Regions from separate parts of the Sporosarcina sp. FSL K6-6792 genome, predicted to be linked through region 1. Evidence: riboswitches for the same ligand, from Rfam matches in the RefSeq annotation. Region 1 holds a riboswitch; each other region holds the start of a gene.
What was found. Region 1 has a riboswitch for preQ1 ahead of queF (preQ(1) synthase). Riboswitches for the same ligand answer to the same signal wherever they lie in the genome.

Region 2: linked by a shared signal. The riboswitch ahead of MKZ26_RS16070 (QueT transporter family protein) and the one ahead of queF (preQ(1) synthase) in region 1 are both predicted to bind preQ1.
Region 3: linked by a shared signal. The riboswitch ahead of queC (7-cyano-7-deazaguanine synthase QueC) and the one ahead of queF (preQ(1) synthase) in region 1 are both predicted to bind preQ1.

What each region holds. Positions count from the first base shown of each region.
Region 1 covers NZ_JBBOSA010000001.1:1,332,664-1,335,947, forward strand. The annotation lists gene MKZ26_RS06380 (MFS transporter) at 125-1,291, shown strand; PreQ1 riboswitch class I at 1,318-1,361, shown strand; gene queF (preQ(1) synthase) at 1,448-1,945, shown strand; gene recQ (DNA helicase RecQ) at 1,992-3,284, opposite strand, start outside.
Region 2 covers NZ_JBBOSA010000001.1:3,279,462-3,282,745, reverse strand. The annotation lists gene MKZ26_RS16080 (nitroreductase family protein) at 1-591, opposite strand, end outside; gene MKZ26_RS16075 (winged helix-turn-helix transcriptional regulator) at 726-1,061, shown strand; PreQ1 riboswitch class I at 1,321-1,367, shown strand; gene MKZ26_RS16070 (QueT transporter family protein) at 1,375-1,857, shown strand; gene MKZ26_RS16065 (excisionase family DNA-binding protein) at 1,925-2,155, shown strand; gene MKZ26_RS16060 (BCCT family transporter) at 2,342-3,284, shown strand, end outside.
Region 3 covers NZ_JBBOSA010000001.1:955,083-958,366, forward strand. The annotation lists gene MKZ26_RS04620 (2,3-butanediol dehydrogenase) at 155-1,204, opposite strand; PreQ1 riboswitch class I at 1,381-1,424, shown strand; gene queC (7-cyano-7-deazaguanine synthase QueC) at 1,430-2,098, shown strand; gene queD (6-carboxytetrahydropterin synthase QueD) at 2,095-2,520, shown strand; gene queE (7-carboxy-7-deazaguanine synthase QueE) at 2,517-3,224, shown strand.

The DNA of each region.
Region 1 (3,284 bases):
TCGTTATCTTTCATTAATTGCTAAAGAATATGTTTTGTTCACAATCTCTCCTTTTCCCCTTAGGTCCAAATAATGCTAAAGTATAGGGTAGGATGTTATCTATTAATTGAAAAGAGGCTTCATTATGCGTGGTTTTGTTTACCTCATCGTTTTCTTCTCGTTTTTTGATTTATTTTCGCAACTGCCTGTCATGAGCCCATTTGCATTATCTCTTGGTGCTACACCATTTTTAGTTGGACTTGCAGTTGGTATGTATTCATTTTCAAATACTATCGGGAATGTCATTTCCGGTTTCATGACTGACAAAAGAGGACCTTTTTTCATACTCGTACTTGGACTATTTGCTTCTGCACTCTCTCTCTTCCTCTACGCGTTTGTTGATGGACCAATGTCATTGCTCGGTGTCCGATTTGTCCATGGTTTTATGGAAGGGCTAATTGTACCAGCTGCGTTCACTTTCCTGGCAAATCGTGCAGAAGAATCTAAACGAGGTAAAAGTGTTGCAATTTCAGGTGCATTCGTTGGATTGGCAGCGATTATCGGTCCAGCTTATGGTGGTATTGTGGCAGCTAAAACAAGTACACCTTTCATTATGGCGGTCAACGGTGGCATCATGATGCTACTGGCAATACTTGCATTCTTTGTTCTCCGATCGTTTACATATGTACGAAAACAGCCTTCAAAAGGAGCTGACAGTTTCCGTGTCAGATATCTTTTCCAACATCCGGGGATGGTCAGAGCATTCGCGGGAGCATTCTTCTTAATGTTCTCACAAGGTGTACTTGCCCTTGTGTTGCCGCTAAAAGTTGAATCACTTGGATTTGATACGAAAACAACGGGGTTGTTACTAAGCACATTTGGCGTCGTCGCTATTCTCATCTTCTTATTGCCCATCAATCGAGTTTTTGACCGTGTACGGCCAGTTGTGACACTTGCATTCGGAATAACACTTATGGGATTAAGTATGCTGTTCCTGAGTCAAGTTGAGGAATTGAATTACTTATATATTGCAATGTGTATTTATGGGGCTGGATTCGCTTTCCTCTTCCCATCCATCAACTCGCTGCTAATCGATTCTTCATCTCCTGAATTTCGCGGGAAAGCATATGGTTACTTTTACGCGTTCTTCTCGATTGGTGTCGTTGCAGGTTCAAGCTTGATTGGATTCTTGGACTTGGAGTACCGAGGCGCTTTCATGCTGACAGGATTCATCCTCCTCGCTGTCGCTTTATATGCCTTGATTGGCTTGAAGAAAAAAGGATCTATTGACAAATCATCGCACGTCCTATAATGTCAGATACGAAATGAATACCCTGTTCGGGAGAGGTTCATAGCGACCCTCTATAAAAAACTATGGATGACGGAATTTACGCCATGTGCATTCGATATGGCCGTTTTCCCGGCGCCTATGGACCTCCCTGACAAACTATACGGGAGGTTTTTTTAATTGGCTGGAAGAGATGAAGCAACATTGACCGACTTAACTTTGCTCGGCAATCAAAACACGAAATACGTGTACGAGTACAACCCCGATGTTTTAGAGGCTGTCGACAATATGCATGTGGATCGCGATTACTTTGTTAAATTCAACTGTCCGGAGTTTACATCACTTTGTCCGATGACAGGGCAACCCGATTTCGCGACGATGTATATCAGTTTTGTGCCGGATAAAAAACTTGTGGAGAGTAAAGCACTCAAATTATATCTATTCAGTTTCCGAAATCATGGCGACTTTCATGAAGACTGCGTCAATATTATTATGAATGACATAATCAAACTAATTGAACCGCGTTATATCGAAGTATGGGGGAAATTTACGCCGCGTGGCGGCTTGTCAATCGATCCTTATTGCAACTATGGCAAACCCGAAACAAAATATGAACAAATGGCGGAACACCGGATGATGAATCACGATATGTATCCAGAAAAAGTTGATAATAGATAATTTGATAACAAAAAACCATCCGGACTGTTCATTGTCCGGATGGTTTTTATGCGTTTTGCATTTGAAAAGTCTTGATTTCTTCCATGAAAGCTTCCCCGTATCTTTCCAATTTCGCAAGACCAACACCATTTACTTCGAGGAAATCATCATTTGTAACAGGCATTCTTGCCGCCATATCACGCAACGTTTTATCTGAAAAGACGACGAACGGCGGTACACCCGCTTCTTGAGCCAGTTTCATACGTAGTGCACGAAGCTGGTCGAATAGTGGATCATCATTCGCAACTTGCATTGTAATAACAGTCACTTTTCGATTGACTGTCACTTTACCTGTCAGCACATCTTTCCCTTGTTCACTGACGTAAATGGTTGGAAACTGCCCATTCTCCACGCCAAGATAACTTTCTGAAATGATGAACTCGATGAAATCAGATATATCTTTTGCGCTACGCCCTTTCATTAAACCGTATGTCGTTAATTTATCGAAACCGAATTCAATCACCTTCTTGTTCCGAGATCCTGTTAATACTTGTGCAATCATCGCCTTGCCAAACCGTTGTCCCATTCGAATGACACATGACAATACTTTTTGAACGTCTTCAGTCACATCCGTACTTTCACGTGTGTCGGTACAATTTGCACAGCGACCGCAGTCCTTCACATCTGTCTCTCCGAAATACAAAATAATGAATTTCTGAAGGCATGTTTCTGTATGGCAATAGTCAATCATTGACTGCAATTTTTCAAGCTCTGCCGGAATTCTGCTTGGGTCTTGTGACTGATCAATCAAGAAACGCTGGGTTTGTACATCCTGTGATGAAAATAGCACAGTACAAGCACTGTCAAGCCCATCACGTCCTGCACGCCCTGCCTCCTGATAATAGCTCTCCATGTTTTTCGGCATCTGGTAATGAATAACATAGCGGATATTGGATTTATCAATTCCCATGCCGAATGCATTTGTCGCAACCATGACTGACGCCTCATCATTCAAAAAACGGTCTTGCCCAGACTGACGTTCAATGTCTCCAAGTCCAGCATGATATTTCGCAACAGACACTCCACTTTTTTGAAGAATGTCGTGCACATGATCAACCGCTTTTCGTGTAGCAGCGTAGATAATGCCCGCTTCTCCTTCATTTTTACGGACGTATTCTTTTACAAATTTTTCACGGTCTTGCCCTTTGACGACCGAAAAAGTGAGGTTTGCCCGCTCAAATCCAGTCATAACCGTATTATTTTCACTAATTCCAAGCTGACGGCAAATATCTTCCCGGACAGCTGGTGTGGCAGTAGCTGTTAGTGCAAGGAGAACCGGCTTTTTATCAAATAGAGAAAC
Region 2 (3,284 bases), 1.9 Mb from region 1:
AGACCCATATGCCGGGGCAGCGGCCTTTCCTAAGGCAATCAGTACAATTGGGAATTGATCACTAGGAAGGTCGAATCTCTCAGCAAATTTCACTTTATCAAAGCCACCTATTGTTGAAGTATCATAGCCTTTTTCTTTGGCAATCAACATCAATTGCATAGAAACAAGCCCCGCATCAAAAGAAGCGATATTCATTCTTGCCTCTCTTGGAATAGTTGGATAGACCGCATTCGTACTGGCAATCGTACGATCTTTAATCGACTCATCCATATGACCTTCTGCAACATTTTGTGTATAGATTTGCTCCACTTTTTTATACGCATCGATATTACCTAAGACAGCGATAACGGCAGATGAATCCCCCACCTGGACTTGATTGTTAGCGATTACTTGCAGTTCTTTCTTCACCTCGGGGTCCTGGATAACTATAAAACTCCAAGATTGCAGGTTACTAGATGAAGGAGCTATTGTTGCCAGCTTCAGCATTTCTGCAATTTCCTCTTTTGCGATTGTAGCGTTCGGATCGAACACCCTTACCGATTTTCTGTCCTTCATTACACTATATAAATGTGAGTTCAATGTTGTAGTCATTGTATTGCCTCCCTTTCTAAAACTTACTAATAGTAAGTAACTGCATTCAACTTACCATTAGTAAGTTTGTTATGTCAACCCTAACGATACATGTTAAGATAGATGAAAGATAAAGCAGAATGGAGGTTCGACTAGTGAATCAACCGAAAAATTGTGGGAATTCATCACATGTCTGCAACAACTTTCACGATACAATTGAATTTATTGGTAAGAGATGGATGGGGGTAATTATTTATACACTGATGTCCGGACCCAAGCGTTTTCATGAAATCACTGAGGGTATTCCAGGGATATCAGATCGACTTTTAACAGAACGACTGAATGAATTAATCAAAGAAGGCCTCGTTACAAAAAAACAACTTGAGCCTTCTTCTACTATAGTTGGATATGAGCTAACGGACAGCGGGATGGAATTAAAAGAAGTTATTACTGCCATACGGAACTGGATGGAAAAGCGAACAAACCTTTAGATCCGAAGGGTTAGAAAATTCATTAAACTCCCAAAGAAGAGCTATTTCCCCTAGAGGTTGATAGCTCTTTTCCCTCGCCCTGATTAACCACATTCATCTTCCTACACTTTGCTCAATCATTTATACCGAGCTGTTTCATGGCCACAACAAGACTTCGAACATCGATATTTATCCTATCCAAATTCTTACTTCTTCATTTTTCACATGTATTGACATGTACGAATCAAAAACACTATGATACACTGGATTGCAGGCTTTTTAACACGTGGTTCGTCAACCATCCCACGCTAAAAAAACTAGGAGGAAATGAATAATGAAAATAAAAACAATGGCCATTAGCGGGATTATCGCCGCTTTATATGTAGCTGTTTCCCTATTAATAGCACCATTAGCATACTCAGCCATCCAATTTAGAATCCCTGAGATGTTCAACCATCTTGTCGTGTTCAATAAAAAGCTCATATTTGGAATTGTGCTTGGTGTATTTGTGACAAACTTATTTTCCCCACTTGGTATGTATGACTTATTTTTTGGGGTAAGCCAATCAATCCTAGCCCTTTCAATTACAATTTTCTCTGCTAAATTCATATCTGGAATATTCAAGCGAATGGTCTTCAACACGCTTGTCTTCACCTTTACAATGTTCATCATTGCTTTCGAGTTGAACCTAGCATTAGAACTGCCTTTCCTACTTACCTGGTTAACAGTCGCAATAGGTGAATTCGTCGTTATGGCTATCGGGATTCCGATTATGATGATTTTAAATAAACGTTTGAAATTCGAAAAACTTATTTAACATAACCCATCCCCTCCATTTCACTGTTAGCGATTGAAATAGAGGGATTTTTTAAGGAGATGGATCGATGTACATAACAATCCAAGAAACCGCTGAACATCTAGGTATGCCTGTCGAACAAGTAGAAAAGTACGTGCGGGAAGGTCGCATCCGTTCCGTCCATGATGGTGAAAAATTCCTTATTAACAAAGATCAGTTTGGACTCTATTTAGAACAGCTCGAAATGTTAAAACACCAAATCGATGAATGGCGGAACGAACCTATTCCACCCGATCGTGACATTAAAGATGAAGATTGAAAAACCGGTTGAAAATCTACGGATTTTCAGCCGGTTTTGTTTTATTTAAGATAGGGTATCGTTCCGTTAAAGGTATGGAAATCGCTATAAGAGAAAATACTAAATACATCGATTGGTTGCTTTCAATATGCTTTGCTAGTATAGTAAGAAGCTGTTTCCAAATTACCAGCTCCACGAGGGGGAATTATGAAGAAAATTTCAAATGTCTTTTACATCACAATTGGTCTGATTATTTTGACCGTCGGATATGGCGCGTTTGCACCTGAAAGTTTTGAGGCTGTTACAACGAATGTCCGAAACTTTGTTGCGTCGTCTTTCGGTTGGTACTATATGCTGCTCATGTCATTTATGTTAGCGCTCAGTTTCTTTTTCATCGTCAGTCCATACGGAAAAATCCGGCTTGGAAAAGATACGGACCGTCCGCAGTTTTCAACAGTTACATGGGTTGCCATGCTGTTTTCCGCTGGGATGGGTATCGGCCTAGTCTTTTATGGTGCCGCTGAACCATTATCACACTTTGCAATCAGTCCTGCTTCGGAAGATCCAAATACGGATGCTGCTTTCAAAGAAGCCTTACGTCAATCTTTCTTTCACTGGGGGATTCACATATGGGCCATGTACGGAGTCATTGCGCTATCGTTAGCCTTCTTCCAGTTCCGCAAAGGGGAACCGGGATTAATTTCAGCAACATTGAAGCCGATATTCGGTGAAAAAATGGTTGGACCATGGGGTACTCTCGTCGATGTACTCGCCGTTTTCGCAACAGCATTCGGCGTCGCTACATCACTCGGCTTCGGCGCTGTTCAAATTAATGCAGGCCTAAACTACTTATTTGGTGTTGAGATCAATATCTTTTCACAATTTGTCATCATCGCAATCGTCACGGTCCTGTTCGTTGCATCTGCATGGTCAGGATTAAGTAAGGGCATAAAATATTTATCAAATACAAATTTAGTCCTTGCTCTTGCACTGCTTGGATTTATCGTCGTTCTTGGACCGACATTACTCATTTTCAATATGTTCACTGATTCGTTTGGCGGCTACTTTTCAAACCTTGTCCAAATGAGTTTCGGTACAGCACCATTGGACTCTACCGACCGGAAATGGCTTGACGACTGGACAATATTCT
Region 3 (3,284 bases), 380 kb from region 1:
CCTTCTCGCTTTGTATAGTTTTTTTAGCCATGAAGATCAATGATTATTTTTGCGATAGATAAACCTAGTCCGCCACGGTATTCACCTAAAAAAAGTACCTAAGTAACATCCAAAGATGCAACCAGGGTACTTTACTTTTAACTATTCTATCGTATTATTGTTCGCCGCTCAATTTAACAAGAATCTTCGCTTGCGTTTTGTCATTCGTTAACGCATCAAAACCTTTTTCAACAAGCTCTTCAAGCTCAATACGGCTCGTAATAATTTCTTTAGGGTTAATTTCGCCTGAATCCATCATATCAATTGTTTTCTGGAATACTGCAGGCTCATAAGCTAGTGTTGATGTAATTTTAATACCGGAAGCCGTTAAATCCATTGGTGAGAAGGAAACTGGTTTCGGGAATATAGATACAATAACAACCGCCCCCCTCGTTTTTGTGATTTTAATTGCCTGGTTCAACGTAATTTCTACGCCAGCTACCTCGAACGAGACATCAAAGCCTTCAGGTTCAATCTCTTTTCCAACTTCCAAAGGATTCACTTTACCTGAGTTGAACACATGTGTAGCTCCTACTGCCAACGCCTTTTCCAAGCGCTCTTCAGACAAGTCAAATACAACAATTTTATTAGCACCCTGTGCTTTTGCAGCAATGATTGTCAATAATCCAATCGGGCCAGCACCAAATACAGCAACCGTTTGACCAGCTTGCAATCCGCCTTCTTTCACGGCCTGTACAGTAACTGCCATCGGTTCTACAAGTGCGCCTTCTTCAAGAGATAAACCTTTCGGAAGTGCATAAACGTTTTTCTCAGATACGACTGCAAAGTCTGCAAATCCACCGTCAGAACCTAGTCCAACAAACGTGAAGCCATCATATATATCATACTCAGACGATTTATTGCCATATGTAATCAACGGATTGATAACGACACGATCCCCTGCTTTAAAGCGTGTCACATCAGAACCAACTTCCTCAACAATACCTGAAAATTCATGCCCTAACGTTAGTGGCGCTTCCTGGTTTGTCAATGGATCCGGACCATTACCTGGAATTAATACCGGGCCTTCATGGTATTCATGCAAGTCACTGCCGCAAATACCAGTCCATGCCACTCGCACTTTTACATCATTTGCAAGAACTTCTTTCACTTCACGCTCTTCAACACGAATATCATTGGCTTTATACCATACTGCTGCTCTCATTGATAATTCATCTCCTTAGGTTGTTTGCATAGTTATCATACACCTAATTAAACAATTCATAAAACGATAGACTTATAATACACGGATTGTATTATTAGTACTGTGTGCGCAACTGTTTCCAAACCCCTCTTCTAATCCCTTCCATCCCCTATTTATGTTATCATTAACGTTGTTCAAAAAAAGAGGTTCGAAAACTCCCTCTCTAAAAAACTAAGGAGATGTTTTATAGTGAAAAATGAAAAAGCGGTTGTCGTCTTTAGCGGCGGCCAAGATAGTACGACATGCCTGTTTTGGGCATTGAAAAATTTCGGTGAAGTTGCTACGGTGACGTTTGACTATGGTCAGCGCCATTCGGAGGAAATCGAGTGTGCTCGAAAAATTGCAGATGAGCTTGGGGTATCGTTTAAAGTGTTGGATATGAATTTGATCAACCAGCTGTCGGCCAATGCCTTGACGCGAGATGATATCGAAGTGAAGGAAGTAGAAGGTGAATTGCCGTCGACTTTCGTTCCAGGTAGGAATCATTTGTTCCTGTCATTTGCCGCAGTCTATGCAGATGCGATTGGTGCTCGGCACTTAATTACGGGTGTCAGTGAAACGGATTTTAGCGGTTATCCTGATTGCCGTGACAACTTTATAAAATCGTTGAATGTGACGCTGAATTTAGCGATGGAAGGACGGTTTGTCATCCATACGCCATTGATGTGGCTCGATAAGTCCGAAGTTTGGGCTTTGTCTGACGAACTTGGTGCGTTCGACTTTGTGCAGAACAAGACACTTACTTGCTACAACGGAGTTCCGAGTACAGGCTGCGGGAAATGTCCTTCCTGTGTGTTACGGAATGACGGTCTCGCTACCTATTTATCTAAAAAGTCTGTAGGTGTCTCTGAATGATGCAGCAATTTTATCCGCAAGTTCAGCATTCATATCGTTTTGAATTAAACAAAGACATGCATTTTTCTGCGGCACATTTCATTCCAAGCGAAGATGCTGGAAAATGCCAAGTAATGCACGGTCATACGTATTACTTAAACATAACAATTGGAGGAAATGAACTGGATTCAATCGGTTTCCTGATTGATTTCAAGGAACTCAAAAACCTCATTCATGATAAATACGATCATTCTGTGCTAAATGATCATCCTGAATTTAACAATAATTTTCCAACGACGGAGAAATTGGCGGAACAGGTTTGCAAATCAATCCAGGAAGTTCTGCAAACGCGAAGCAATAAGCCAGTCTGTTTACAAGTCATTGTCCGAGAAACGCCGACTAGCTATGTCATCTATCGTCCCGAACAGGCGGTAGTCCTATGAAGATTCCTGTAATGGAAGTGTTTGGTCCGACGATTCAAGGCGAAGGAATGGTCATGGGGTTAAAGACCATGTTTGTTCGAACAGCAGGATGTGATTATTCTTGTTCTTGGTGCGATTCCAGTTTTACATGGGACGGTTCGGGAAAAAGCACTTCGAAACAGCCTATAGAAATCATAGATGAACTTAAAGCAATAGGCGGACAGTCATTTTCACATGTCACAATTTCAGGTGGGAACCCTGCCCTTCATAAAGGAATCGGGGAACTTGTTGACCTATGCCATGAACAAGGATGGAAAGTCGCGGTCGAAACGCAAGCTTCTTTTTGGCAGGATTGGTTATTGAAAATTGATGATATCACGCTTTCTCCTAAACCACCGAGTTCAGGAATGATAACGGATTTCAGCAAACTGGATACATTCATGGAGAAACTAATTGATACAACTGCTAGTTTGAAAGTCGTCATTTTCGATGAAAAGGATTTCAACTTTGCGGAAGAGGTTCATCTTCGTTATCCAGCGTTTCCTTTCTTCCTGCAGACAGGAAATGATGATACGACGACAACTGACGATGCTCTACTCGTTTCGGCATTGTTACAGCGATATGAATGGCTAATCGATTTAACAATCCATTCGCCTATCATGAATGATGCCAAAGTGTTGCCACAACTGCATACACTGCTATGGGGGAATAAGCGTGGCGTCTGATAAGACTTATTCATTTCTCTGTGATCAGTATTGCATCTCTATTTTTGACATATAAAGATG